One region of the Paenibacillus sp. BK720 genome, then DNA from elsewhere that is predicted to be linked to it. Evidence: predicted binding sites of a transcription regulator. Region 1 holds the regulator's gene; each other region holds the start of a gene.

Region 1 (7,581 bases):
CGTGGGACATGCCGGGATACGAGCATCCCGTCATTATGGCGGCAGGTACGTTTATTCAGGGCGGTAGTCTCGAATTGTCTGCGGATGCGCCAATCCGCGAGCCTTATATCGCTTATATGCAAGGCGGCTTGACGTTTGCCCATGCGAAGTTTGGTGTTCTTACAGCGTTACGTCGACTCATAAGCGACGGCCTTATCATAATTAAACGTAATTAAACCTAACACAACTTGACACGTTTTTGGTAGGGCGTTATGATAGGTGTATAAATGAGCGACTGGAAGGTTGATGCGACATGGGTGACGATATTCGTAGAAACATGGCCTTATTTCCGATCGGTATCGTAATGAAGCTGACGGATCTAACGGCGCGTCAAATTCGTTATTATGAGCAGCATGAATTGATTGTTCCCGCCAGAACGGCGGGCAACCAGCGACTGTTCTCTTTTAATGATGTAGAGCGGTTATTGGAGATTAAGGCATTGATCGAAAAAGGCGTTAACATCGCCGGCATTAAGCAAGTCATGAATCCGGTTTCAAAAGAATCGGACGATGCGACAATCGTAAGCGAGCAGTCCGAAGTGAAGCGCAAGGAGCTTTCCGACGCGCAGCTGCACCGCCTTCTCAAGCAGCAATTGCTGGAGAAACGCCCTGGCCAGGCTTCGCTTATTCAAGGGCAGCTGTCCCGTTTCTTGAACAAGCGGTAGCATGTCCTATTGTTAAACGAACAAGGTAAAGCGTATGCTTACGAAGCAAGAATTGCTTCACAATTCTTTTGAAGGAGATGAATGCTGTGAGCTACACAAAAGAGGATATTAAACGCATTGCGGAGGAACAGAACGTACGATTTATCCGCCTTCAATTTACCGATTTGCTTGGTACGATCAAAAACGTAGAAATTCCGGTCAGTCAGCTTGATAAAGCGTTGGACAATAAAATGATGTTCGACGGATCTTCCATCGAAGGTTACGTTCGTATCGAAGAATCTGACATGTACTTATACCCTGATCTGGATACTTGGGTCGTATTCCCATGGGTTGCGCAAGACCGAGTCGCCCGTCTGATCTGCGATATTTACATGCCTGACGGAACTCCGTTTGCAGGCGACCCGCGCGGCATTCTGAAGCGTGCGCTGCAGGAAGCGGAAGAAATGGGCTTTACGGCAATGAACGTTGGTCCTGAACCGGAATTCTTCCTGTTCAAGACGGATGAGCGCGGCGAGCCTACAACCGAGCTGAATGATCAAGGCGGATACTTCGACCTTGCTCCTATGGACATGGGCGAGAACTGCCGCCGCGAAATCGTGCTTACGCTGGAAGAAATGGGCTTCGAGATTGAAGCTTCCCACCATGAGGTGGCTCCCGGCCAGCACGAAATCGACTTCAAATATGCGGATGCGATTAAGGCAGCTGACCAAATTCAAACGTTTAAGCTTGTGGTTAAGACGATTGCAAGACAACACGGCCTTCATGCCACCTTCATGCCAAAACCGCTGTTTGGCGTAAACGGTTCCGGTATGCACTGCCACCAGTCGCTCTTCCAAGGCAGCACAAACGTATTCTATGACGAGAAGGATCGTCTGGGCCTTAGCCAAACGGCACGTTACTACATGGCGGGCATCCTGGAGCACGCTCGCGCAATGGCGGCTATTACGAACCCTACGATCAACTCGTACAAACGGATGGTTCCCGGTTATGAAGCGCCTTGCTACGTAGCTTGGTCGGCAAGCAACCGCTCGCCAATGATCCGTATCCCGGCGTCCCGCGGTCTTAGCACCCGTATCGAGGTTCGCAACCCGGATCCGGCGGCCAACCCTTATCTGGCTCTTGCCGTCATGCTGAAAGCCGGCCTAGACGGCATCAAGAACAAAACGGCGCTTCCGGCTCCCGTAGACCGCAACATCTACATCATGACGGAAGAAGAGCGCCTGGAATCCGGCGTGCCAAGCCTTCCTTCCGATCTGAAGGAAGCGCTCGACGAAATGCTGCGCAGCGACGTTATCTGCGATGCGCTTGGCGAACATGCTCTTGCCCATTTCTACGAACTGAAAGAAATCGAATGGGACATGTACAAAACGCAAGTCCATCAATGGGAACGCGATCAGTATCTGACGCTGTACTAGGAAGGAAATCCCTTGGCGCTCTAAGCGTCCGGGGATTTTTCTTTTGAGGGCATTTTTAATTTAATTCGTGGACAAAGGGGAGTGCCCACTATATGCCCACATTACCCCCCCTTATTTTCAACCTATCTCCTGTATAAAGTCGGGGAACTGGCGGGGATCACGTTAGCAAGAATGATGTAGACGATAAGATTGCAGGGGATAAAGAGGAGGAACAACAGTCTTACATATAAAGGGGAGAGGTTGCAGTATTCGGCAATTCCTCCGCAAACACCGGCTATGGATTTGTTGAGCAAAGACCTGGTTAATTTCTTCTTCACGCTTAACCCCCTCAATACCAAGCAGAATAAGTCATTTGATCATACCATAATCAGGAAAATAAAAAGAGGCTGTTCTCCCTAACCGAATGTGAATTCGGATTAGCGGGAACAGCCTCTTCTATATCAATAGGTCAGTGGAAGTCGCGGAACAAGCCAACCACTTTGCCGAGAATGGTGACGTTGTTCAGGCGAATCGGCTCCATGGTGGAGTTCTCCGGCTGGAGGCGGATATGATCCTTCTCTTTGTAGAAGGTCTTCACTGTCGCTTCGTCGTCTTCCGTCATGGCTACTACGATATCGCCGTTATTGGCGGTCTGCTGCTGGCGGACGATAACATAGTCGCCGTTATGTATACCGGCTTCAATCATGCTGTCGCCAATGACATTCAGGATGAATACTTCATCGTCGCCTACGAAGTGTGCAGACAATGGGAAGTATTCTTCAATATTCTCAGTGGCCGTAATCGGCACGCCTGCCGTTACCTTGCCGACAATCGGTACCTGAGCCACAGCGGGGAGGATAATGCCGTCAACACCGTCTTGATCCAAAATTTCGATCGCCCGAGGTTTCGTTGGATCTCGTCTGATCAGGCCTTTCTTCTCTAGCCGATCCAGATGGCCGTGAACGGTGGAGCTTGACGCCAGGCCAACCGCTTCGCCGATTTCGCGAACTGAAGGCGGGTATCCTTTGTCCCGAACCTCATTCTTAATAAATTCAAGAATCGACTGTTGGCGGTTCGAAATCTTAGACACGTGAATCACTCCAATATAATATTTGTAGAAAATTATAGCATAGAACCGGAGTTCGTACAAACATAAGTTCTCAAAAACAAAAGTTCGCATTTTTTATTGACTGCAAACATTTGTTCGTGTTATTCTAAGAACATAAGAAAACAGAACAAACGTTCGGGGAGCGATAATCATGATTATGAATCCGTCTTTTTATAAAAGTATCCATAAGGAAGAAACCGCTAAATCGTTCAAGTTACGGGCGCATCACGTTCAACGTCATGCATTTAAGATTATTGTGTGCGCTGCAGTGTTCGTCCTTCTTTTTACGAGCTTCCTCATGATGCGTACGAATGCATCATCCGATCACATTCAAGAGGCTGCAGCGAATGAGCAGACCGTTATCGTAACGGCGGGAGACACGTTGTGGGGGATTGCAGATCGTTTTTACGAGGGGTCCAAAGACATTAGACAATACATATACAAGATTAAGGAACGCAACCAATTAAGCTCGGTAGAGCTTCGGCCAGGACAGGTATTAATTATTCCTCGATAGGCGATATAGAAAAGGACAGGTAATTCGGACACAGGATGTTCGAAATTATCTGTCCTTTTCTCATTCTTCTATCATTGCCTTGACAATTACTCGGGATAAAAGTCAAAATAGGTAAGAAGGATGAGTAATAAGCAAATGAGGTGAAGGCAGTGGAAGAAGTCATCGCGCGTATTAACGAATTATCCCGTAAAAATAAAACGGTAGGTTTGACGGAAGAAGAAATTGCGGAACGTGCCGTGTTGCGTCAGAAATATTTGGAGAATTTCAAAAGGAATTTCCGCCAGCAGTTGGATTCCATCGAAATTGTAGACGGCGATCCTAACGATGTCGCGCATTAATTAGGACATATATCCATTTAGCTAGCGTTGGCGCCGTTCCATGAACGGCGCCTGCAATATACAATAGGAGGAATTGCTTTGTCACGCACGTGGGAGCGCAAAGTGCGCAAAAATACGAACCAAATTAACAAGGCGCGTAAAAAGCATGGCGCATCGCAAATCGGCACTTCGGCAGCACCCAAGGTAGACCGGTATACCGGCCGCAACTACATATTTCCGATTGTGCTTATTTTGTTGATCAGCATGTATACGGTATTCATTACGACGGATCCATCCTTTAAGCCTACAACCATGTTCTGGGTAACGATAGGCTGCTACATTTTCCTTGCGCTGATTTTCTTCTTGCGGCGTCCTTACGTTACAATCGGCAAAGACTATATTCAAACCCGCAAAATGACGGGGGACAAGCAGCTGCATGTATCCAACATTAAAGGGATCAGCGTGCAAAACGGTGCTGTCGTAATCATGCAGCAAAAAGGCGCGAACTGGGTATTCTCGCGGCTGCTCAACCGTTATCCGACGGATGAGATCGGCAGCAAACTGCAGGATTTCGCCAAAACACACCATTTGCCTTTCGAACAAAAATAGAAAAAGAGTAGGAGAGTTATGCGAATTATGGGGAAGCAAGCGGTACTATTTGATCTTGACGATACGCTGTTGTGGGATGATCGCAGCGTAAAAGAAGCATTTGAAGCAACATGCCAAGCCGGTGCGGAAGCTGCCGGCGTTGATCCGCAGCAGCTTGAGGAAGCCGTACGCAAAGAAGCGCGCGCTCTTTACGAGTCCTATGAGACGTTCCCGTTCACGAAGATGATCGGGATTAACCCGTTTGAAGGACTCTGGGCGAACTTCCGCGAAGGCGAGCAGGAGGAATTCCGCAAGCTGGAGCAGCTTGCGCCGGGCTACCGCAAGGAAGCTTGGACACGCGGCCTGCGCGCGTTAGGCGTTGACAACGAAGAGCTGGGCGCAAAGCTTGCGGACCAGTTCCCTGCGGAACGCCGCAAGCGTCCGCTGGTCTACGATGAAACGTTCCGCGTGCTTGATGCCCTGAAAGGAAAATACAAACTGCTTTTGCTCACAAACGGCTCGCCGGATCTGCAGCGCGAGAAGCTTGCCGGCGTTCCGGAGCTGATTCCATACTTTGACCATATCATTATTTCCGGTGAGTTCGGGGAAGGCAAGCCTGCCGCGTCGATCTTCCGTCATGCCCTGGAGCGTCTCGGAATCGAGCCGGATCATGGCATTATGGTTGGCGACAAGCTGACTACCGATATTCTTGGCGCCAATACGATTGGCATGACTTCAGTATGGGTGAACCGTCATGGCGCGGTACGCAATGACGAAATCATTCCTTCGCACGAGATTGCTCATTTGGAAGAGCTGCTGCTGCTTCTTGAGCAATAATGGACAAGACAAAGCCCCTCGCCATCGGAAGATGGAAAGAGGGGCTTTTTTTTGAAAACGTCTTATTTAACGAAAGCAGGGTCTTCGAACGGATGAGCAATCCAGCCTTCTGTCTCAATGAACAGACGTACGGCTACGATTTGGCGGTTATCCATCAATGTGAAGAAGTGAGGGATTCTCTCCGGAACGGAGATCACGTCGCCGGCTTCGAGTTCAACGTCGAAGTAACCAACTTCTTCGGTCCCTTTAATAACGAAGATGCCTTTGCCGGCCGTAATCGCGCGAACTTCATCTTCTGTATGTGTATGAACGGATTCGAATTTCTTCAGCAGTTCATCAAGGTTTGGAGTGGCATCGGATAATGTAATGATGTCCCAAGTTTTGTAACCGCGGCGAGCGGCAAGGTCCGTAATTTCAGCATTGAAAGTGGACAGAACTTCTGCCTTCTCTTCATCGGAGAGAACGAATTTCTCTTGAAGGTGCGCAGGCAATTTCGTTGCATCCCAATGTTCATAAAGAACTTCTTGCTTGTCTAAAAATTCACGAACGTTCTGTTCTCCAGAAATACGTTCATTAGTATTGCGAATGCGGATTTCAGCCATTCTCAATCCCTCTTTCCCTATAGAAATTAACTGATAAGTCCAATTATATAGCAAATGTAGTCAAATGTCGATGGACTGCCTTTTCAGAGTGCGGCTATTCTGTTACACTATTTGTTAATGATTTTCGGAGGAAGGGTGTACGAAATTTGTTGAAACCGACCATACAAGAATTGATGCAGCAACGGATACTCATCCTGGACGGAGCGATGGGAACGATGATTCAGCAGGCTAATCTGACTGCTGAGGATTTTGGCGGAGAAGAGCTTGACGGCTGTAACGAAATGCTCGTATTAACGCGTCCGGACGTTATTTCGACGATCCATGAGAAGTATCTGGAAGCCGGAGCCGATATTTTGGAAACCAACACGTTTGGCGCGACCAGCGTCGTATTGGCGGAATATGACATACCTGAAAAAGCCCGGGAAATTAACCTTGCTGCTGCCAAGCTGGCAAGAGACGCGGCGGATAAATTCTCGACACCTGACCGCCCCCGGTATGTAGTCGGCGCATTGGGGCCAACTACAAAAACGCTTTCCGTAACCGGCGGCGTTACGTTTGACGAGCTAGTAGACAGCTATTACGAACAAACCGTTGCTTTAATCGAAGGCAATGTTGACGCCATTCTCTTGGAGACGTCGCAGGATACCTTAAACGTAAAAGCGGGAAGCATCGGGATCCGCAAGGCGTTTGAGGCTACTAACCGCGAGCTTCCGATTATGATTTCGGGTACCATTGAGCCGATGGGCACTACGCTCGCCGGTCAATCCATTGAATCCTTCTATATTTCCTTGGAACATCTGAAACCGATTTCGATCGGACTGAACTGCGCAACCGGCCCCGAATTCATGCGCGACCATATCCGTTCGCTCAGCGAAATTGCCGATGCGGCTGTCAGCTGTTATCCAAACGCGGGCCTGCCGGACGAGAACGGACATTACCATGAGTCTCCTGAATCTCTTGCGCGAAAAATGTCGGCATTTGCCGAGCAGGGCTGGCTTAACATTGCGGGCGGCTGCTGCGGCACAACCCCGGCTCATATTAAAGCCTTGTACGAGACGATGGCGAATTATGCGCCGCGTACGCAGTACGGTACTCATCCGGCTGCCGTGTCCGGTATCGATACGGTATTTATCGAGGAAGACAACCGCCCGATTATGATCGGAGAACGGACCAACATTTCCGGTTCCCGAAAATTCAAACGCCTGATCAAAGAAGGCAAGTTCGACGAGGCTTCGGAGATCGCCCGTTCCCAGGTTAAGGGAGGCGCCCATATTATCGATATCAACCTGCAGGATACGGATATCGACGAGGCGTATGCGGTACATCAATTCCTGCCTCAGGTCGTGAAGAAAATCAAAGTGCCTTTAATGCTCGACTCGACGTACGATCATATCATCGAGCTGGGGCTGAAATATTCGCAAGGCAAGGCCATCATCAACTCGATTAACCTGGAGGACGGCGAATCGAAGTTCGAGAAGATCCTGCCGCTGATTCATCAATACGGTGCCGCGGTTGTCA
Region 2 (7,581 bases), 430 kb from region 1:
GAAATAAAGGTCGAAGCAGTCCGCGAACGGTACTTGAAAGCTGCTTGGCACAAGCTCGATTTGGGGATCGACCGCGCGCATTTCTTCGAGCGCGCGCTCCCAATAAGCGTCGAAGTCTTCCGGACGAGGATTGCGTCCTTTGTAGCTGTACAGCTGTTCAAGCGGCATATCAATAAGCGGCATAGATCATTTCCCTTTCTTTTAGCCCCATGACCCGGGGCCTCATTCTTTTTTCTTGTCCTCCATCTTTTCCATTTCCATATTCGCATGCCGGGTGCGTGTTGACAACCCCATCCGCGCAGAAAAAAATCCCGCAGACTGCGTTTAGGCAGTTGCGGGATTTCTATGAATCCGATCCTCAGTTCGTATGGTTGCTCTTCTTCGCACGAAGGATCGCCGATTCGATGTCAACCGACAGCTGCTTGAGACCATACAGATCCTCCTGCTCAAACAGCTCGTTGAATTTCATTTGAAATTGTGCCGCTTCTCTCACGCGGTGGTAGAAATACAAATCCTGAATCGAGCTGAGCACGGTGGAGACAACGTTGGAGCGTTCCTCGAAGTCGCGCTGCGCATCCAGAATTTCGTGGCGGATGCTGGACATTTCCGTATCGAGCAGAAATGCCGCTTCGGCCGCTTTCTTCAGCCGCTCGCGAACGTCATCCGGCAAGCTTTCCTTATATTTATAGTTCAGCGAATGCTCAATCGTAGCCCAGAAATTCATCGCAAGCGTGCGAATCTGAATCTCGGCGAGCACGAATTTTTGGCCAAGCGCTGTTTGTACCGGATATTCCACAATCATATGGTAGCTTCGGTAGCCGCTGTCCTTGTAATTGGTAATGTAGTCCTTCTCGTAGACAAGCTTCAGATCCTTCCGGATGCGGATAAACCCGGCGACGCGGTGAATGTCGTCTACGAACTGGCACATGATCCGGATACCCGCGATATCCTCGATGCCTTTTTCCAGCTGATCGGCGGGCACGCTAAGCCGTCTTGCTTTTTCCAGTATGCTGGAGACTTTCTTGACACGACCGGTAACGAACTCGATCGGAGCATACGCCTCACGCATCTTAAGCTCGACCCGCATCGTCTTTAACTTCACTTTCAATTCTTCAACTGCTTGCTCATAAGGCTGTAAAAAAAGATTCCAATCTCTTCCATCCATCCGGCCGCCTCCTGTTCCTATCGATGATCTGCGCCCACTGCCTCCGATATGTTACGGTAGCCGTCTTTACGCAATCGTTCTTTTAAGCCGTTCGTCAGTTCGCGGAGTACTCCTGGACCTTTATAGATCAAAGCGGTATAAATTTCAACGAGCGAGGCCCCGGCGCGGATTTTATCGTATGCGTCATTCGCCGTAAAAATTCCGCCCGATCCGATAATCGGAAGCTTGCCTTCCGTCAGCCGGTATACCGCCCTAACAACCTCGGTCGAGCGCTCGCGAAGCGGCGCTCCGCTAAGTCCGCCCGTTTCCTTGGCATTAGGATGCTTAAGCCCAGCCCGTGAAATCGTCGTATTCGACGCTATAATGCCCGCTACACCGCTGTCTTTAATCGTCGAGACGGTAAGCTCAAGCTGCTCGTCCGTCATATCAGGAGCAATCTTCACCAGAACCGGCTTTGCTTTACTACCTAATTTCGACGCCTGAAGCCCGATTTCCTCCAATACTTCGCCAAGAAGCGTGCGCAGCTCGTCGCCATGCTGCAGCGCGCGCAAATCCGGCGTGTTCGGGGAACTGATGTTGACGACAAAGAAGTCGCCATACGGATATAACACTTGTATGCAGGAACGGTAATCTTCGTGAGCCCGTTCATTTGGCGTTGCTTTATTTTTACCGACGTTTACGGCAATCGGGATCCGGTTAATTTTGCGCTGCGACAGCTGGCGGGCCATCGCTTCCGCGCCTTCATTATTAAAGCCCATCCGGTTAATAAGCGCTTCGTCGGAAGGCAGACGGAAAAGCCGCGGCAGTTCGTTGCCCGGCTGTCCTTTTGGCGTTACCGTTCCTACTTCGGCGAATCCGAAGCCGATGCTGGAGAAGCCGTCCGCGGCTACGCCGTTTTTGTCCAGCCCGGCGGCAAGTCCAACCGGATGCGGGAAATGAATGCCAAACAGATCGACCGCAAGCTCCGGCGATTCGGCCACGCCGTACATGGCATGCAGCATGTTGTTCATGCCCGGAACGCGTCCGGCTGTATGCAGGCCGTCAATGACGAGGTGATGAGCCTTTTCGGGATCCATTTGGAAAAATACCGGTTTAAGAATAGAAGAATAAAGCAAGATTACACACTCCGTTTCAAGTTTCTGTCCTACCTGACAGTTTATCTTTTTTGTAAGAAAAAGAAAAGGGCGGCGCTCTCCGGCAAGTCCTTCCGGATATTGCGGCATAACAAGAAACCGTTTACAATATGGGTATATGGTTTTCATTTTTCCCAAGGAAAGGTTGATTGACGATGAGCACAGCCAAACGGAAAGCTCCCGCTATGAAACAGAAGCCGAAAGAAGAGGTAAACGTCAAGGCGCTCGCCTGGATTGGTTCGGTCGTGGTTGTCATTATCGCCGCCGTTGCCGTCCTCCTCGTCCTCAATCAATAGCGATATGCAAAATGCGCAAAAAAACTCCATGCTCTCAGCGAAGGCTGAAGTAGCATGGAGTTTTATTATGACAGCTTACATATTAAACGGTTCGTCAGCGATCTTGATCGAATCTGTAGGGCAGCCGTCGCAAGCATCTTGCAGATCGTCGTACAGATCCTCAGGAATTTCCGTATTGCCATGGTTGCCGTCGTTTCCGAAGATGACTTCGGCAATGCCCTCGTCGTCGTAATCATAAATATCTGGTGCCGTAGCGCCGCAAGCTCCACATGCGATACAGGTGTCTTTCTCTACCCATGTAAATTTAGCCATTGGTATTCCCTCCCACAAAAAAATAGACATAAAAATGCTTAAGCAAACGTCGTGATGTATCTACCGCTCGCTATAATTAGTGTGAACCTTCACTCATCAATATATAACAAACCGACCACCTTGGCAACAAGCTATGCCTAAGCAATTGTTACAATTCATCCTTTTGGAGAGAAGTGCCGCGCAATCGCTTATTGCGGATAAGCACGGACGGATCATCGCCCAGCATGCCCGCCGTCAGCACCGCGTTCTCGCCAAATTTGTCCCGCAGCACATCCATGGTTTTGGTCAAGGCCTCCTTGCGCGGCTGCTCCTTGTAATCAAACAAATCGAGCTGAACGGCAGTCTCTTCCTCCGCCGTCAAGTTTTGCAGGGTAACCCCCAAGAGTCGGGCGGGTTCATTTCCCTTCCAATGCTCATCAAACAGCCGGCAGGCTTCATGATAAATAACATCCGTCGAATGGGTCGGGGCGCGAAGCGTGCTGGAACGCGTTATGGTAGCCATATCCGGCTTGCGGATCGTAATCTGGACCGTTGATGCCATCAGCTTTTGACGACGCAGCCTGCGAGCCGTCTGGTCGGCCAAATTCAGCAGTATCCGGTGGGCATCCTCCCTGTCCGTTACATCGTAAGGCAGCGTGGTGGTGTGCCCGATCGACTTGCTCTGCTCCCGGTCCGCGCGCACCTCGGAAGGATCAATGCCGTGGGCGGCCGACTTCATCCACGAGCCGTATACGCCGAACTGGCGAATCAGCAGCTCCTCGTCCGCCGCGGCGAGCTGGCCGATCGTGCGGATACGCAGCCGCTCCAGCTTATCTGCCGTTTTCTTCCCTAGGCCATGCAGCACGTCGCAGGGTTTATCCCACAATACATTCGGGACGTCCCGCAGCCGCAATACCGTCAACCCGTTAGGCTTCTTCATGTCGGAAGCCATTTTGGCCAGCAGCTTATTAGGCGCGATGCCAATGGAACAAGGCAGCGTCCACTCTTCCGCGATCCGCTTTTGCAGCGCTTCGGCGATCTCGAGCGGGGAACCGAATATTTTCGAGCCGGTAATATCCATATAGCATTCGTCAATCGAGATCGGCTCCACAAGCGGGGTATATTCCCTGGCAATGCTCATAAACCCGCGCGAATATTTGCGGTACAGCTCAAAATCCGGCTGGATGATCATGAGATCGGGGCAAAGCCGCATCGCCTGCCTGACGGTCATGCCCGTCTTGATTCCTTTGCTTCGCGCGGCATAGGAGCAGGTGACGATAATCCCTTTGCGGAGCTCCACGCTTCCGGCAACGGCCGTCGGCTTCCCCTTATATTTCTCTGGTTCCTCCGCTTCATGCACGGAGCAATAGAATGCATTCATATCCAAATGAAGAATGACGCGCCCTTTGGCCGGATAGTCCTTGTGTGTGTCAGCCATAGCCAATAATCACCTTCCTACTCCTCCCAGAATACCGCCCTTTGGGAAGATGCGTCAAATCCAAATGGATGTGCGTAATATTTTAAAAAATTCCATGCTCCTCTCTACATTCTAATCAACAAGTGTTATAATAGTTAATTATATTTGTGTAGGCGATCAGTGAAGAAGGAGGCGTTCCCGGCTATGACAACATCGATAACAATATTTGATACTACGCTGCGCGACGGTACGCAAGGCGAAGGAATCAGCCTGTCAGCGGACGACAAGCTCAAAATTGCTCAAAAACTTGACGCTCTCGGCGTTCATTATATTGAAGGCGGGAATCCTGGAAGCAACGGCAAGGATATTGAGTTTTTCCAACGGGTTAAGAGCTTGAAGCTTCAATCGAAAATTACGGCATTCGGAAGCACTCGCCGTAAGTTCAGTCAGGCTGATCAAGATTCTTCCCTCGTGCGCATCGCGGAGTCCGGCGTACCGGCGGCTACGCTCGTAGGCAAGTCGTGGGATTTCCACGTGCATACCGCCTTGCAGACAACGCTGGAAGAGAATTTATCCATGGTTTACGATTCCATTGCTTTCTTGAAGCACAGAGGCATGGAGGCATTGTTCGATTCCGAGCATTTCTTCGACGGTTACAAAAACAATCCGGAATACGCGGTAGCGGTATTGCGCAAGGCCCAGGAAGCCGGTGCGGACTGGCTGGTGCTCTGCGATACGAACGGCGGCACCTTGCCGGGTGAAATCCACGAAATTGTTAGCCGCATCCGTCAGGAGCTGACGGCGCCTATCGGCATACATACCCACAATGACTGCGAGCTGGCCGTGGCCAATTCTCTCGCGGCCATTCAGGCCGGCGCGCGTCAGGTGCAAGGTACGATTAACGGTTACGGCGAGCGCTGCGGCAACGCGAATCTCTGCTCGATTATCCCGAATCTTCAGCTCAAGATGGGCTACGATGTTCTCCCCGAAGAGAAGCTTCGGACACTAACGGGCACCGCCCGTTACGTGAGCGAGATCGCGAACGTCAATATGCCGGTCGGACAAGCGTACGTCGGCAACGCCGCATTTGCCCACAAAGGCGGCATTCACGTATCCGCGATTATGAAAGACTCCAAAACCTACGAGCATATCCAGCCTGAGCTTGTAGGGAACAAGCAGCGCATTCTCGTATCCGAGCTTGCCGGTCAATCAAATATTATTTCGAAGGCGCAATCGCTTGGACTGGATATCAATGCCAATAACGAGCAGACCAAAGCGATTATGGATCACATCAAGGAGCTTGAACACCAAGGCTATCAATACGAGGCCGCGGACGCATCCCTGGAGCTTCTTCTCCGCCAGGCCTTTGGCGAACCGGTTGAAGTGTTCAAGGTTGAGTCGTTCAAGATTCTGGTTGAGAGCGGCGCGAAAGGCCAGATGAACTCCGAAGCGATCGTCAAGCTGAACGTAGACGGCCAGCAGGTCTACACCGCGGCAGAAGGCAACGGTCCTGTTAACGCGCTCGACAATGCCCTGCGCAAAGCGCTGGTGCAATTTTATCCGAAGATCGAAGAGATTCATCTGTCGGATTACAAGGTTCGCGTGTTTGACGAAAAGGATGCAACTGCAGCGAAGGTACGCGTTCTGATCGAATCCTCTAACGTAGACAACACGTGGAGCACGGTAGGCGTATCCAGCAACGTCATTGAAGCAAGCTGGGAAGCGCTTGTCGACAGTATCCGTTATGCTTTGCTTAACATGGAGAAATCAACAACGGCAAGCTTTGACAATATCGAACGTATCGGTGTCATAAACCACTAACAAAGAAAGAAACGCCCGGCAGCTGGTCTGCCGGGCGTTTTTATTTTAGCTGTATTGCTCGATTAGCCGTTCCCATTCGTCAATCGTGATAACGCCGTTGATTCTCTCGCGTATGACTCCCGAGGAATCGATCAGGAAGGTTGTCGGGAATGTATCCACCTTATACGTATTGGTAACGTCCCCTTTTCGGTCCATTAGAATCGGGAACGTAAATTCGTGATCGTCCACAAACTGCCTCGCTGCTCTTTCCTTGTCGAACTTTGTGGCATTTACGCCGTAAAAAGCGATTTTATCCCCGTATTTCTCATACAGCTTCTGTAAATCCGGCGCTTCCAGCTCGCATGGTCCGCACCACGAGGCCCAAAAATTCACGAAGGTCAGCTTGTCCTGCTTGCCGCCGACCGCATAGTTCTTCTCGTCAAGCCCAGGCAGCTGGAAGGTTAACGCTTCGGAACCGGCCTTTGGTTTAAAGTCGGATGCCGCTGCCGTAACGCTTGATTCATCCTTGGATACGTATTGATACACCGCTAAACCTGCCAATACAAATGCGGCGATAAACAGCATCGTAGCGCGCTTCATGGTGTCCCTTCTTTCTTGTTCATTTCTATATTATACCTATCGTAACACGGCGAGGAATGGAAGCTCAAGCCGGGGGGCACATTAGCCATGAAAAAGACAATGTCACCTAGATCGGAGGACTCTTCTTTTATGGCCGAAAACAAATGGCTGCAGTATATCGCTTTTGCTTCCGTTCCGCTCGTTCTGGTGCTCGGCAATTCCATGCTTGTCCCGATTTTGCCTGACCTTGCCAAACAAATGAAGCTGTCCGAGCTTCAATCCAGCCTTGTTATCACTTTATTCTCGGTTAGCGCCGCGGTTTTCATACCAGCGATTGGCTATTTGTCGGACCGTTTCCGCCGTAAAGCAATCATCATTCCGGCATTAGCGGTATATGGGGCTGCTGGAATCGTTGCGGGCTTTGCGGCGATTTGGGGCTCTTATTGGCTCTTGATCAGCTCGCGGGCCTTGCAAGGCCTTGCTGCGGCAGGTACCGCTCCCATTGCAATGGCATTGGTTGGCGATATGTATAAGGATGGCCAGGAGAGCGAGGCGCTGGGCATCGTTGAAGCCTCCAACGGCGCAGGCAAAGTCGTAAGTCCCATTCTTGGCTCTCTGCTCGCGCTAATTGTCTGGTATGCGCCGTTTTTTGCTTTTCCCGTATTTTGCGCGGCGTCGCTGCTCGCCGTATGGTTTTTTATCAAAGAGCCCGAATCCAAGTCCGAGCCCTTGAAGCTCAAGCCCTATTTGGCCGACATGAAAAAAATATTCCGCGAAAAAGGCCGCTGGCTAATTACCGCTTACTGCACGGGAGCATTAGGTCTATTCCTGCTATTCGGCGTCTTGTTTTATTTGTCGGATCTGCTGGAGAAGCCCCCCTACTCCATAGACGGAGTTCTG
Region 3 (7,581 bases), on a different contig from region 1:
AATTCCGCCCGATGTAATGGACAAGCTGTTTACGCCGTTTTTCACGACCAAACAATCGGGCAATGGCTTAGGGCTGTTTATTTCCAAGCAGATTATTATAGAAATGGGCGGGAAGCTGGCGATAGAGACGAGTTCTTCAACGGGAACTGTCGTATCCGTTACTTTTCCCGTGGAGACGGCATGAAGCGCAGGTTTCCCGTTTTGGGACGGGCTGCCCGAAACCACTGCGTGCAAAGAACGAGGATAAGCATGATCTCGATGGCATCCCCGCCGTAATACATCATGTAACCGGCAGTTTCCGATTGCGCCAAAGAAACCCCGTCAGGCGGATGAGCATAAATATGCTTGGATAGAATGCCATGACATGCGGAGGCCATTATAAATACGGCCGCACGGTACATATAAGATGCCTGATAACGGACCGGCTCTACGGAAATCATCGAAGCCGTAAACAGATAACCGGCTAAAAAAATATGCGCATGTACGAGCAGGCTTGCGAGAGCATCATGATGCATAAGCGGGTACAGACGGGTTGCGTATACAAGCCAGAGTCCGCCCACATGGAGCGCGGAGGCTGCAACGGGATTCGTTAACATGCCGAAAAACGGGCTCTTTAAGAGCTTTGTGATTTGCCTTGCCGGACGGACGGGAAGAGTTCTTAGGACAAGGGTCAACGGCGCGGCCATTACCATAAGGAAGGGAGCCAGCATGCCCAATAACAAATGGACAACCATGTGGGCCTCGAAATCATCATGGGCATTATGAAATAAAGGGCCCGTAACGGCTGCGGAGGCAGTTAGAATGCCAAGGGTCCAATAAACGGTGCGAACGATGGGCCAAGGCTTGAGCCGGTTATTCGAAGCCCATGCGGCAAGAATGTAAAGGGTCAACGCGAGCAGCAGCGGAATGGCTACTAGCAGGTCATGGGAAACGGGACTAATCGCGGACATTTGGCGAAGCCTTTCTGCATAGTCGGAAGCCGAAAAGAATCATAAGGCAGGCGAGTACATTCCATATCGCATCATAGATATAGACCTGTTCCACATAACGGATCTGATGCAGCCGCATAAGCTTATGCTGGATCGTCCCGTCATACAGCTGGAATATTCCTGCGCCGAGCCATACGCCTCCCCACCAGCCGACAGGGAAGAAGGCTTGTCTCCTTCGAAGATCGGCTAGAATAAACAAGCCGCCAATGGTCGCGAACCAGCTGAACGCATGAAATAAGCCATCCGAGATTAACCCCAAGCTTGTTGTGGATTTATCATAGAAATGATGCCAATGCAAAAGCTGGTGAAAGAGAGTCTCGTCGACAAAGGCAACCATGCCTATTCCGAACAGAAAGCCTGACCATGTATTGCGGCTGTTTACCATCCTGCAGTTCCTCCTTGACCTGTGCTTAAAAAAATCCGCGGAATCCGCGGATTTTTTGTGTTTTATTCGTTATGTGTTTCAACGATTTCCTCCAGCACGGAGGACGGCTCCCGGCTGGCTGCCAGCACCTCTTGATCGGTTTGGCTGGTGCCTTGGATTTGTTCGGCAGCTTGCGCTTGACGGTTTAATTGCTTCTCTACTTGTCCGATTCCGTGGGCGCCTTGATGGCCGCGGCTTGATGTCATAGGTTTCTCCACCTTTCTTGTTTGTCTGCAACCGGTATTTTATCGGCCTGAATAGTATATCCAGCTAAACCAGAATAATGATCGGAAGAATCATCGGTCTGCGTTTTGTTTTGGCGTACAGGAATTTCCCGACCGACTCTTTAAGACCTTGCTTGTACAGATTCCAAGGCTTATGGAGCTTGTTCTCCTTCTCCAAAAGCTGCTCCATTTCATTTAGCGTGATCCGGTGCACTTCTTCCATTAATCCTTCCGATTCCTTCACGAACACAAAGCCGCGGGAAATGATATCCGGTCCGGACACAATCTTGTTGTCGCTCTTTCCGATCGTTACGACAATAATGAGAATGCCGTCGGCGGACAGCACCTTGCGGTCGCGCAGCACCACGTTGCCTACATCGCCGATCCCAAGACCGTCGACATAGGTGTCTCCGTTCGTGACGCTTCTTTCGTGAAAAGCCTCCGAGCCGGCAAAGTCCACGACATCGCCGTTATTCAAGATAAAGATATTGCTAGCTTTAACCCCTACGGATTCGGCTAATTCGCGATGCAGATGCAGCATCCGGTATTCGCCGTGTATGGGAATGAAATATTGCGGCTTCATGAGGGTAAGCATCAGCTTCAGCTCTTCCTGGCTGGCATGTCCGGATACATGCATGCCGGTGCTTGCACCGGAGCCGTAAATGACTTTGGCTTTTCTCTCGAACAGGTTGTCCACGATACGGGCGACATTCCGCTCGTTTCCCGGAATAGGGGAGGAGGCAAAAATAACGGTATCGCCGGGATGCACGGCAAGCTGCCGGTGATTGCCGCTGGCAATCCGCCCCAACGCCGCCATGGGCTCGCCTTGACTGCCCGTGCACATAACCGTGATTTCATTCCGTTTGTATTTATTGACTTCGGCGATGTCCACCAGCATATTGGAAGGCATGTTGAGATACCCCAAAGTGGAGGCGATCTCCACGACATTAACCATGCTTCTGCCGGCGAGGGCAATTTTGCGGTCCGTTTTGACCGAGGCCTCAATAATTTGCTGAAGCCGGTGCACATTGGATGCAAACGTCGTTATAAAAATCATCCCGTCCGCATTGTAGAAGGCTTCCTGTATGTTGGCCCCAACCAGACGCTCGGAAGGGGTAAAGCCCGGACGTTCCGCATTGGTGCTTTCGGACAATAGCGCCAATACGCCGTTTTTCCCGATCTCCGCCATCTTGTGAATATCGGCGTATTGGTTATTGACGGGAGTAAGGTCGAATTTGAAATCCCCGGTATGGACAACCGTTCCTTGGGGAGTATGAAATACGATGCCGAGGCAATCCGGAATGCTGTGGTTGGTGCTGAAAAAGCTGACGGGAACCTTGCCTAGAGTAATCTCGGACTGCGGTTCAATCTGATGGAGGGTTGTCGAGCCCAGCAGGCCATGCTCCTTCAGCTTCCCTTTGATTAATCCCAGCGTCAGTCTAGTTGCGTAAATAGGCATATTTAATTGTTTGATAATATAGGGGATACCGCCAATATGATCTTCATGGCCATGCGTAACGACAAGGCCCCTGACCTTGCCCTCATTTTCGATAAGATACGCAATATCCGGAATAATCACGTCTATGCCAAGCAGGCTTTCATCCGGAAACTTCGATCCGCAGTCCACAACGATCAGATCGTCGCCGCATTCGATGACATACATGTTTTTTCCGATCTCATTAACCCCGCCAAGAGGGATAACCGACAATTTATCGTTTCCCGCCATGCATCATCCGCCTTTCCATGTTTGTTATTTTCCTTATTTGGTTGGTTTACCCGTTCCTTGGGACCATTATTCCGGAAGAGATTGATTAAAGCTTAAAGTTTGGTTATGATAATCGATAGAACGTTTGTTCCTATTCATCATTGCGGAAAGGGGATTGCCATGGCTGTCGAAATCAAAGATATCGTATCCAAAAGTATCCTAAGCGAAGCCAAGGGGTACTTGGATACAGGCTTCACCCATTCCCTTAACCCATATAGCGGCTGCTCGTTTGCCTGCAAATATTGTTACGTGAGAGAAATGCCGATTCAGAAGTTCAAGCAGATTCCGTGGGGAGAATGGGTGGACATTAAGACAAATGCCGCGGACATATACCGGAATGAAGTAAACAAGCTGCGCCGGAAAAACAAACCGGTTCATATCTTTATGTCGTCGGCAACGGATCCATATCAGCCGGTTGAGCGGGAAGCGGGGATAACAAGGCGAATATTGCGGGAAATGCTGGAGGTCCCTCCCGATCTGATTCAGATTCAGACGCGCAGCCCTCTAATCATGAAGGACATGGATCTTATCGTGCAGCTGAAGGACAAATGCCAGGTGCTTGTGTCGATGACGGTAGAGACGGACCGCGAGGATATGAAGCGGCTGTTCGCCCCTTACGCACCGGGCATCAAGCTGCGGCTGAAGGCTCTTAGGGAGCTGCATGCCGCCGGGATTGCGACGCAGGCTGCGATCTCTCCGGTGCTGCCTTTTACCCCGGATTTCCCGAAGGTATTGGAAGGAATTGCGGACCGGATCTGGATCGATACGCTTACGATCGGGGATGGCTCCATGGGGAAAAGGTCCAAGCGCCTCGGTATGCCTCAGCTGTTTGATGATCATAACCTGGCGGATTGGTACCGGAGCGATATTCATGCCAGGGTCGAGACCTACTTTCGGTCGTTCTTTCCGGCCGAGATGATTCATGTCTCGAAGAGCGAAGCTTTCCCGCTGAATGAAGCATGAATTTCAGTAGCCCTTTTCCCTATTTTTGTTACCACAATAGAATGTATAATGAAAATAGACATTCGATATCTTCAATAATCTGAAAGTTCGGCAGAGGGGGCCATATCCATGTTGTTGGGGGAAAATACGAAGCTGGTTATGATCGGAGATTCGATTACGGATTGCGATCGGGCTAGGCCTAGGGGAGAAGGGCTGTTTGGCGCAATCGGGAAAGGGTATGTTTCGCTGGTAGATTCGTTGCTGACCGCAGCTTATCCGGAGCTAGGGATTCGCGTGGTAAACATGGGGACAAGCGGCAATAACGTCCGGGATTTGACGGAACGCTGGGATACGGATGTCATCGATCTTCGGCCCGACTGGCTGTCTATTATGATCGGTACGAACGATGTATGGAGACAATACGATTTGCCTGCTCAGACCGAGCAGCATGTCTACATCGACGAATACGAAGAGAAGCTGGAAGCTTTGGTGAAACGTACGAGACCAACGCTAGAGGGACTTGTGTTAATGACTCCGTTCTATCTGGAGCCCAATGATGCGGACCCGATGCGCAGAACAATGGATCAATACGGCCGGGTCGTCCAAAAGCTGGCGTCCAAGTACGATGCCCGATTCGTGGATACGCAGGCGGCGTTTAACAAGGTGCTTGATCATATTTATCCGGCAACGCTCGCCTGGGACCGGGTTCATCCCAATATGTCGGGTCATGCCGTGCTTGCCCGGGCCTTTCTGCAAGCGGTTGAATACGATTACAATCGATGATTACGGTGAAATAAAAGAAAGGACCACTGACAGTGGTCCTTTCTTGCGTCTATGTTTTAATGCGCCCGGCTTGGTTTAGCCTTCTTTAATTCTTTATGACCGTTTGGATTGGATGATTTGTTAAGCTCGGCGATCAGCTTGTCGCCTTCCACATCAAGGTTTGGAAGAATGCGGTCGAGCCATTTCGGCATGCCCCATGCTTTGTCGCCAAACACGGCCATAATGGCCGGAACAAGCGCCATGCGGACGAAGAAAGCGTCAATAAGAATACCGATGGTAAGAGCAAAGCCGATTTGCTTCAGCATAATGTCTTCGGTCAGAATGAACCCGGCGAAGACGGATACCATGATAACGGCTGCGGCCACAACGACACGGCTTGCTTGCTTATAACCTTCCACTACGCTAGTCGTTCCTTTGTGCCCGTGAACGTAAGCTTCCCGCATGGAGCTGACAAGGAAGACTTGGTAGTCCATCGCAAGACCGTATAGGATGCCGGATACCATAATCGGCATAAAGCTTAGTAGCGGGCCGCCGGTATCGAAGCCAAACAGGTCGTGCAGCCATCCCCATTGGAATACGGCCGTCGTAATTCCGAAGGTAGCCAGAATACTTAGCAGAAAGCCGGTGGTTGCTTTTACCGGCACGATAATCGACCGGAATACAAGCAGTAGAATAATAAGCGACAGAATCAGGATGATGCCGATATAAATCGGGAACACCTCGGCCAGCTTAGCGGACATATCGATGTTAATGGCCGTGAAGCCGGTAACGCCAAGCGTCACTTTGTTGGATCGGGAGATGCTGGAGTCTTTGTCGCGAAGCTCTTTTACGAGCTTTTTGGTCTCGTCGTCCGTAGGACCCGATTTCGGAATAACGCTGATAATCCCGATGTCGCCGGTCTTGTTAATGCCCATAGGCGTAACAACCGCAACATCGTCATGCTGCTGGATCTCCTGCACAAGCTTGCCGAGCCGTTCAGGCGTAACCTTATCGGAGGAGCTTGCAGGCTCGGCGACGAGCAGAAGCGGCGAGTTGAAGCCCTTGCCAAAGCCGGCCGAGATCGCGTCAAAGCTTTGTCTAGCCGCCGTATCCAGATTCGCGGTATCGCCGGATGGCATGCCTAATTTCATATTGGCTGCCGGAATGGAGGCGGCTCCGAGGATAACGATCACGCTAACGATCACGAGCCAGCGGCGTCGCACAACTCCGTTCGCCCAGCGATGTGCCGTGCCTTGACGGGCAACGCCTGCCTGCTCGTTGTTTTTCTTCCGTGCTTTCTCGGAGACGATACGTTCCCCAACCAGTCCTAGCAAGGCCGGAAGCAAAGTCAGGGCTACCAGGACGTTAATGAAGACGCTTGCCGCTGCAACAAGCGCCATAGCGGTAAGGAAGTCGATATTCATAACAACCATGCCGCATAACGCGATAATGACGGTTAACCCGGCGAAAAATACCGCGCTGCCCGCCGTACCAACCGCACGGCTCGCAGCTTCGCGGGCGCTAAGGCCTTGATCCATGATCATGCGGCGCTGACGGTTCACGATAAACAAGGAGTAGTCGATTCCGACCGCGAGTCCAACCATCATGGCAAGCGCCGGCGTGATATCCGTCATCGGAATAAATTTGGAGAGGGAATAAGCGCCCCCAACGCTAATGCCGACACCCAGCAGTGCGGTTACGAGCGGCAGACCGGCTGCAACAACAGAGCCAAGCGTAATAAACAGTACAACCGCGGCAACAACGATACCAACTCCTTCGGTAGCGCCGATTGCCGGTTTGCCTACCAGCGTATCGCTTGGCAGGGCTTTGATTCCCAAGTTCGCTTGCTCAACGGCGGTAACCGAATCCACAACGTTGTCGATAACCTCTTGAGGCAGCGACATTTGCTGGACGGTGAACTGGAATTGGAACAAAGCGACGTTGCCGTCGGCCGAGATCATAACGCCGGGTACCGGATTGCCTTCAACGATCAACGGACCGTAAGGAGCTGCTGCAGCCGCCTGAGATTGTTCAGACTGCGAAGCGGCTTGCTGCGCTTTTTGTTGCTCGCTGCCGGCGGCGGCATTGCCGGACTGCGCCGCATCCGTTGCCGTTGCGCCCGCCGCGGCAGCTGCTTCCGCCGGATTGATGACATATTCAACGCCGTACACGGCGTTAATGGCTTTCGTAATAGCCGCTATACGCTCGGGCGTATCGAGACGTTCACCCTGCGGGGCGGTGAATACGACGCTTGCTTGCCCGCCGGAGGCCTCCGGCAGCTCTTGGGCCAGCTGATCCAATACCTTTTGCGCTTCCGTGCCTTTGATCTTCATCTCGGAGCTGGTATGAATGCCGTTAATGCCGATCAGGGCGCCAACTACGCCAAGAATGGCAATCCACGCAATGATAAAATGCCAAGGCTTGTTATAAGCGGTCTTGCCTATTTTGTACAGGAAAGTCGACATAACAGTGTGG
Region 4 (7,581 bases), on a different contig from region 1:
CTTATTCCTTGCGGTCATTTCCAAGGCGTTTACCTTCTCTTCGATCGCCCCGGCCATTATGTTGAACTGTTCGGACAGCAAGCCGATTTCATCCTTCGATAACACGCTGACACGATGCGAATATTGGCCGGAAGCAATCGTTTGCGCGGATTTGGCGAGCATGCGGACGGAACGAGTCAGAAACCGGATAATACCGTACAAACCGGCTGCCAGGACGATGGCAATCACGATATTGAGCTTGAAGAAATTTCGGATTTGCGCGTTCTTGTCCTCGTAAATGTCGGTTAAGTCCTGAATGTACGTGAGCTTGAAGTTTTGGCCGTTCAACTGGATTAAGCCCGTGGCAAACAAAACGCTTTTGTGGCCAACGCCGCGAATCATGTATTTGGTATCCGACGGATCATTAACCTCCAGCTCGGGTCTCTGTTCGGAGATGTTGTCGAAGTAATTGGTATATACCGTTTGACCGCCGCCATCTTTAATTTCTATGGATACCTTGTCCGGGTCGTAAGAGCTTAAATATTTCGTTGCGTTGCGCTGCAAGAAATCGCCCGCATCGTCCTTGGCGGTATTCAAAAGCTGATTCAAGTTGTTGATATACAACCAGTTCGCCTCGATCTGATCGGACAGCATACGCCGGTCGGCCAACCCCCTGTCGACCTCTCTCACCAGGTTTTGATTAAAATTATGCTTGATGAGGTAAAAGGAAGAGGCGTTAAACAATACCTCGAATAACAAGAACGTGCACCAGAAAACCTTCAGCCAGAGCTTCATGAGATAACCTCAAGCCGGTATCCGAATTTATAGACGGTTTTAATCCGTTCTTCCCAGCCCAGTTTTTTTCGAATCTTTTGAATATGGATGTCGACGGTTCTTGTCTCGCCGCTATACTCATAGTCCCAGACAAGCTCGAGAATTTTTTCGCGGGAAAGAGCTTTGTTGCGGTTATTAATAAGGAGGAGAAGAAGCTCGTACTCCTTCATGGTCAATTCAACGAGTACGCCTTCCTTCTTGACCATTCGCTCCTCCAAATGAATTTCGAGGCCGCCGACGTTTAAGCTGTCGTTTTTCCTCCCGAAACGGCGAAGGACCGCTTCGATCCTGGCGAGCAGCTCCATCGCTTCAAATGGCTTGACGATATAGTCATCCGCTCCCATTTTTAATCCTCTTACCTTATCGACAAGAGCATTGCGAGCCGTAAGAAAGATAACCGGTACTTCAATTCGCTTGAATCGCTCCAATAGCTCGTACCCCTCCATATCGGGAAGGGAGATGTCCAGCAGCACCAGATCCGGAGCGAATTCCGCCAATAGGTTTTCAGCTTCTTGTCCGCAATATGCCTGCCGGCAGCCATAGCCGGCTAATTCAAGATTCAGCTTAATCAGATCGGAAATTGCCGGGTCATCTTCAATGATGATAATATGCTCCATTCCATACCTCCAGATATTAAGGCCTACCCTATTATGATAGACGAAAAAGGTAGAGTAACTTATCTCCAAGTTGTAAATTAGTTGTAATTTTAATTGTAGCATGCACGAATTTGGAGTTCTCTTAGTAAATTGTTCCCTCCCAGTGCGGGCCGGACAAAAAAAAAGCCGCTTCACTTAGCGGCTAATCCATAAATTTATGCGATTAAATCATCAATGGCCTTTTTTGCGGATTTGCTTATCGTGATGCTCTCCCCATTCCTTGGCTTTCGCGGTTGCGATGGAAATCGCTCGGCCTTCGGAATAGCCATCCTTCAGCAGCTCGTTAGCTATATCTATCGCTTTGTTGCGGATTGGAGCCATGAAGTTTTTGAGAGACTCCGGATAGTCGTCTTTGTTCCAGGGCATGTCCATTCCTCCTTTAACGTTGCTGCCTTTTTCTTAGACCGCTCGGACGGATTTGAAACATCAGCTGCCGCTTAGTTCCTGCTCCATTCGGGAGGCAAAAGCCTGGCATACTGCGGCTGCGCATAACGGTCGTCGATGAGCAATAGCGTCCCCCGGTCGTTCTCGGAACGGATGAGCCGACCGCCGGCCTGCAGCACTTTATTCATGCCAGGAAACACATAGGCATACTCGAATCCGTTCTTCCCTTGGCGGTCGAAATAGTCTTTGATAATGTTCCTTTCCAGCCCGACCTGTGGCAATCCTACCCCAACGATAGCCACGCCTGTAAGACGGTCCCCCACCAAATCGATGCCTTCCGAGAAAATGCCGCCCATAACGGCGAAACCGACCAGCGCGCTTTTATTTCCCGGCGCAAAGGCTGCCAAAAAGGCATCCCGCTCCTCCTCGGACATAGAAGGCGTTTGGACGATCGCCGTAAATGCCTTCGTCCCTTCGGATGATTGCGACCGTTCCATAAACCGTTCGTACGCGCCATTCATATAGGCATAAGACGGGAAAAACACAAAAATATTGCCTCGATGCCGCTCAACCATGGAATGCAATAATCCGGCAACCCGATCCAAGGTCCGTTCGCGATCCTGGTAGCGGGTCGACAGCCGTTCGATTCGGACATCTAGCTGCTCGGGCGAGAACGGAGACGGAATAGCGACGGCGTAATCCGTTTCTGCATCCCCGCCAAGCATGTCCATAAAGTAATGAAGCGGAGATAACGTAGCGGAAAACAGAATCTGCGCCTTGTAGCCTTTGGCGTATTGCCGAAGCAGATGCGACGGATCAAGGCAAAACAGCTTCAGGCGAACGTCATTCCTGTCCTTCTCGGCGTAGGTGACATACCGCTCGTCGTACAGCTTGGCTATGCGCAAGAACTGTTGAGCTCCGAAATAGACGTCCAGCAATAAGGGATCTTGGTCCCCTAGGGCCAACTGCTCTTCTGCCGCTTGGGCAAGAGCTTCCAACTGTTCAAGCAATTGCTCCGGAAGGTAGCGCTCCATGTTCCTGCCGGTTGCGTCTTCTTCCATCGATTTGCGCAAAGCGATAAAATACTGGTTTACTGCTTTCGCCGAGTTGTACACAAGCGGACGGACGGTTTTGCTTGCGCGCTGCAGAGCAAGAAAATCGGCCTTCCGAAGCTCCGCGGAATACATTTCGCGAGCCCGGTCGACAAGGTTATGCGCTTCGTCAACCAATAATGCCGTCTTCCGTTTCTGCTCTTCAAACAGTCTCTTCAGGTTTACACGCGGATCGAAAATATAATTATAATCGCAGATGACCGCATCCGCCGCATAAGCGGCATCAAGCGAAAATTCGAACGGGCAGACATGGTGCTTATAAGCATACCGCTCAATGACTTCGCGCGTCATGGACGTCTCGTTGCCCAGCATATCCAGGATGGCGCCGTTTATGCGGTCATAATAACCCTTTGCGAATTCGCAGTACTCGGGAGAACAGCGTACCTCGTCTTTCAAGCATACCTTATCTTTTGCCGTCAACGTAACGGTATGGAGACGAAGGCCGCCTTCGCCTAGCATCTTAAGCGCCTCTTCGGCAGCAGTGCGCGTTGTCGTGCGGGCTGTCAAATAAAAGAGCCGCTGCAGTCGTTCTTCCCCGATTGCTTTTACTGCCGGAAACAGCGTTGACATGGTCTTGCCTATTCCGGTTGGCGCCTTCGCAAACAGCATGCGCCCATCCACGATCGTCTGGTACACGGAAGCAGCCAGTTTGCGCTGGCCTTCACGATACGACGGAAAAGGGAAAGCCAATTTCTTGATGCTGGCATCCCGTTTTTCCGCATGAGCATTTTTCATTGCGGCATACGGATAATACCGGTTAACCGTATCGAGCAGAAATCGTTCGAGCTCCGCAAAGGTCATCGAACGCACGAAGCGTCGGCATTCGCCGGTATCTATATGCATGTAAGTCAATTGAACGTTGATCGCGTCAAGCTCCCGCTCCTTCGCGACCATATAGGCATAACAGTATGCCTGCGCCCAATGAACGGGGTACGTCTCCTCCATAAGGCGGGGCAGCATGCCGGAAGAGGATTTGATCTCGTCGATCGTCAGCCCGCCATCCGTTTGCAGCAAGCCGTCGCAACGGCCGTCGATAACAAACAGCATATCCCGGCAAGCGATTTCCGCCGATACGTATACCTCTTTGGCATCCTGCTCGCCATATTGCTTTTGAATATGCTGATGCGCTTTCGTTCCTTCCGTAAGCGCGACGGCAGATCTAAAAGCCGTATCGATATCCCCGCTCCGATATGCGTATTCAACAAGCGCACGCACGGACAGTTGCACGGTTTTTGTCATAGCCTCTCCACGCCCTTCGCCGTTTGCGATTTCCTATTGAATCGACTATACCAAACGGATGTTCGCGAGTAAATAGAACGCTGTTGTTTCAATGCCTGTTTTTCTGTTTATTAAATAACCAGAATTCATATATTAAACTCGAGAGGAATGAATGAACCATGACTACAAAAACAACGAAAACCGTCCAACAACACTTGAACCGCCAGATCGCGAACTGGAGTGTTCTCTATACGAAGCTTCACAACTATCACTGGTATGTTAAAGGCTCGCAGTTCTTTACGCTGCACGTAAAATTCCAGGAGCTCTATGAGGAAGCGGCGCTGCATGTCGACGAAATCGCGGAGCGTCTGCTTGCGGTAAAAGGCCAGCCGATCGCTACGATGAGCGACCATTTGAAGGAATCCGCCATTAAGGAAGCCAGCGGCAAGGAAACGGCCGAACAGATGGTAGACCAGCTTATTAAAGACTTCTCGCTCGTTATTGACGAGCTTAAGGAAGGAATGGAGGACGCCGAGGAAGACGGCGACGAAACAACGGCGGACATGCTGCTTGCCATCCATGCCAAGCTCGAAAAACATGTTTGGATGCTTAGCGCGTTTAACGGCAAATAAAAAGCTTGCCGGAATATCGACAGCCCGCTCACAAGAAGCGGGCTGTTCGTATTTAACGCGATTGCAGCCATCCGGGAATAACCCGCGCGTAATCCATCGAATCTTCCCATTCGATGAACCGTTCCTCGCGCAAATTCTCGAGGGCCTTTCGGATTTGGCCAACTTCCCTTTGTGCGAAACGCGCTAGTTCCGGAATAGAAATACGCGTGTTCTGATGGCCGTTTCGATTATATAGAATTCTGAGCAGCTTCCGCTCCGTATCGTTCAACAGGTTAAGCCCCTTCTTTCTTTCGCGCGATCTCAATATCAACGATTCCACCGAGATTAAAAATACGAATGGCTTGCGCCTGGAAGCAATACGCCTTCAGCCGTCCAGCCTTAACCGATATCACGCGTACATCGCGTATGCTTACCTCGCGCTTCCGATCCACATAAATCAGCTGTACCACTTTGCCGATAAATCTCTCCAATCGCTATCACCCCGCCAGGAACGTTTGTTCTTATTCATTATATACCAAACATATGTTCTAGATGCAAGACCCCAAGCAAATTGGAATTATTTTCACGCTCCTTTTAAGCAGCGAACTCGCCCGCAACAAAAAACAGCAGCCAAACCGGCTGCTGTTCCTTGTTATTTTTCTCGAGGGCTATAATTCCTTATCGCTCAAGAACTCATTTTGAATTTCATCGCCATTGGGATTGCTATTTTTAATTTGGCTTAGACGCCCATTGCGGTTCTCGCCGCCATGTACGCTATTTTGCCGTTGATCATTATTATCGGTATGATCATGTTGGTTATGGTTGTAGTTTTTGTTGTTTGACATTTTCCGGTATCACCCTTTCTGCAAAAAGCTAAATCTAGATTGTGTATTTCCGATCAGATTTATGCAAATTGGATTCATCCCAAGATCTCGATATACCCTTCCGTTCCGTTCACTCTGATTCGTTGTCCGTCTTTGATCAAAGTTGTGGCATTCTCTACGGCTACAACAGCGGGCAGCCCGTACTCCCGCGCGATAACCGCTCCGTGCGTCATCAGTCCGCCCACTTCCGTGACCAGACCCTTGATGGATACGAATAAAGGGGTCCAGCTGGGATCCGTAAAAGAAGTGACTAGAATATCCCCGTCCTCCAAATTTGCTTCTTCCATGTTCAGGATGACGCGTGCCCGGCCCTCTATAAGTCCGGAGGACACCGCTAACCCCGCGATAGCCTCGGCCGGCAGATTTTCGCGCCGGTATTCACCTATTATCATTTCGCCGTCAGATGTCATCACGCGTGGCGGAGTCAGCTTTTCATACCGCTTATAATCGTCTTTACGCTTGCTGATGAGCCGGTAATCCAGTTGATTTGTCCGTATTACCTCTTTAAGCTCTTCAAAATCCAGATAATAAACATCTTCTTTTTCTTGAATGACGTTCTTTTCCACGAGTTTTACGGCTTCTTTCAGAATCGCCTGTTTATATACGAAATAACGGCTGACCATTCCGTATTTCGGGTATTCCCGGTAACCGGCATAATTCCGGATCTGGTCAATCCTTTGCTTGGTTTCGCTCGCTTTAAGCTCGCCATCCGGCAATTGCCTGAGCCGTTCCAATATCTCTTGTTCCTTAGCCAGAGCTTCCTGCCGTCCTTGCTCGAATTTGCGGCTGCTGGCATTTGGCCCAAAGTTTTTAATGTTCGTAAGAATGACGGGAATAAGAGCAGCCGGATTCTCGCTCCAACGGGTTCTGGTGATATCGATTTCTCCGGGACACCGCATGCCGTATTTGCCGAGATAATCATGGATGGCGCTTAGAGCCGGCCTTCCTCCCTCAACATGGACCAGTCCATCCCAATCATCTTTATTCCGCTGTAAATATTCAATGACTTGCGGATATGGACGTATGACGTCCGCGACATCCATAAGCGCCAGTCCCATCTCCGAGGTAATATTGTTCGGTACCGATTGGGAAAGCGTATCCGCCGCGTTTTTTTCGCCTAACCACTCGTAAAGCTTCTCATTAATCCAGGTTAAGGCATTCATAGACGCCATAATGACTTGAATGCTTTGCGGGTTAAATAGAACCTTCCTCAGCTGCTGGATATCTTCCACGATAAAATCGAATAAATCCGCGCCGGATTTCGTCCGGATCGTTTGCTTTAGCTCTTCAATTGAGGCTTCGCTATTTTTAATCAAAATGGGAACCACGCCGGGTTCAAGCTGCGATTCTGTTTGCGTATTTGCAGGCGACGCGGCTTTTTGGCTTTGGCCGGGATGGGGTTCGCAAGTTTCGACCGATACGGGCCGGATATAGTCTCCACGCTTGATTACCTTTGTTAAAGCGTCCTTGATGAGCGGTTCGGATTGTCCGATTGTGTTTAATAGCCTTTCTCTGCTATCCGGCGAAGCAAGCATTCGGGTAACATCAACAAACAACCTTCCGCCTGCTTTGCGCATTGGCGCGGGAGTCGTTAACAGGTAAAAAGACAAGCCTAACGGTTTGATCGGATCCGTCATCATTTGTTGGTGGCCAACGGAGACGTAAACATGATTTTCTTGATCATTGGCTTCAGGGATCGGATACAGCGTAGTGATGGGGCGGCTCTGAACGATATGGAATGTCTCTTCCGCCAGACACCATTCGATATCCTGCGGGCAGCCGAAATAGGCTTCAATCCGTCTGCCGATCCGCGCTAATTGCAGGATTTGTTCTTCCGTAAGGACCTGTTGCTTCTGCCGGTGAGGGTCGATGGACTGCGTCTCGGTTCCGCCATTCTCTTGGC

What was found. The regulator LexA, encoded in region 1, represses DNA repair genes until DNA is damaged. The targets are predictions, from matches to a motif close to CGAACATATGTTCG.
Region 2: a site for LexA is predicted at 4,385-4,398, ahead of FHT67_RS04280 (DNA polymerase IV). Genes of this name have one in related genera too.
Region 3: a site for LexA is predicted at 3,481-3,494, ahead of FHT67_RS21045 (SPL family radical SAM protein). Genes of this name have one in related genera too.
Region 4: a site for LexA is predicted at 5,331-5,344, ahead of FHT67_RS26250 (WYL domain-containing protein). Genes of this name have one in related genera too.

Annotation. Positions count from the first base shown of each region.
Region 1 covers NZ_JAASRQ010000001.1:1,425,165-1,432,745, forward strand. Annotated here, with positions in the region: gene FHT67_RS06380 (methionine gamma-lyase family protein) at 1-215, shown strand, start outside; gene FHT67_RS06385 (MerR family transcriptional regulator) at 293-703, shown strand; gene glnA (type I glutamate--ammonia ligase) at 790-2,118, shown strand; gene FHT67_RS06395 (PspC domain-containing protein) at 2,241-2,435, opposite strand; gene lexA (transcriptional repressor LexA) at 2,567-3,187, opposite strand; gene FHT67_RS06405 (LysM peptidoglycan-binding domain-containing protein) at 3,504-3,719, shown strand; gene FHT67_RS06410 (DUF896 domain-containing protein) at 3,869-4,057, shown strand; gene FHT67_RS06415 (hypothetical protein) at 4,136-4,645, shown strand; gene FHT67_RS06420 (HAD family hydrolase) at 4,673-5,461, shown strand; gene FHT67_RS06425 (1,2-dihydroxy-3-keto-5-methylthiopentene dioxygenase) at 5,524-6,063, opposite strand; gene metH (methionine synthase) at 6,210-7,581, shown strand, end outside.
Region 2 covers NZ_JAASRQ010000001.1:993,679-1,001,259, reverse strand. Annotated here, with positions in the region: gene FHT67_RS04305 (acetylxylan esterase) at 1-183, opposite strand, end outside; gene yjbM (GTP diphosphokinase) at 359-1,165, opposite strand; gene FHT67_RS04295 (quinone-dependent dihydroorotate dehydrogenase) at 1,183-2,280, opposite strand; gene FHT67_RS04285 (ferredoxin) at 2,670-2,906, opposite strand; gene FHT67_RS04280 (DNA polymerase IV) at 3,055-4,323, opposite strand; gene cimA (citramalate synthase) at 4,507-6,123, shown strand; gene FHT67_RS04270 (TlpA family protein disulfide reductase) at 6,169-6,702, opposite strand; gene FHT67_RS04265 (MFS transporter) at 6,802-7,581, shown strand, end outside.
Region 3 covers NZ_JAASRQ010000005.1:452,159-459,739, forward strand. Annotated here, with positions in the region: gene FHT67_RS21020 (PAS domain-containing sensor histidine kinase) at 1-184, shown strand, start outside; gene FHT67_RS21025 (cytochrome c oxidase assembly protein) at 159-950, opposite strand; gene FHT67_RS21030 (DUF2243 domain-containing protein) at 937-1,374, opposite strand; gene FHT67_RS21035 (hypothetical protein) at 1,437-1,619, opposite strand; gene FHT67_RS21040 (ribonuclease J) at 1,684-3,363, opposite strand; gene FHT67_RS21045 (SPL family radical SAM protein) at 3,523-4,365, shown strand; gene FHT67_RS21050 (SGNH/GDSL hydrolase family protein) at 4,474-5,127, shown strand; gene FHT67_RS21055 (MMPL family transporter) at 5,184-7,571, opposite strand.
Region 4 covers NZ_JAASRQ010000007.1:407,307-414,887, reverse strand. Annotated here, with positions in the region: gene FHT67_RS26280 (sensor histidine kinase) at 1-774, opposite strand, end outside; gene FHT67_RS26275 (response regulator transcription factor) at 771-1,430, opposite strand; gene FHT67_RS26270 (DUF2188 domain-containing protein) at 1,641-1,835, opposite strand; gene FHT67_RS26265 (ATP-dependent DNA helicase) at 1,907-4,204, opposite strand; gene FHT67_RS26260 (Dps family protein) at 4,363-4,815, shown strand; gene FHT67_RS26255 (hypothetical protein) at 4,868-5,083, opposite strand; gene FHT67_RS26250 (WYL domain-containing protein) at 5,088-5,285, opposite strand; gene FHT67_RS26245 (hypothetical protein) at 5,463-5,639, opposite strand; gene ppsA (phosphoenolpyruvate synthase) at 5,714-7,581, opposite strand, start outside.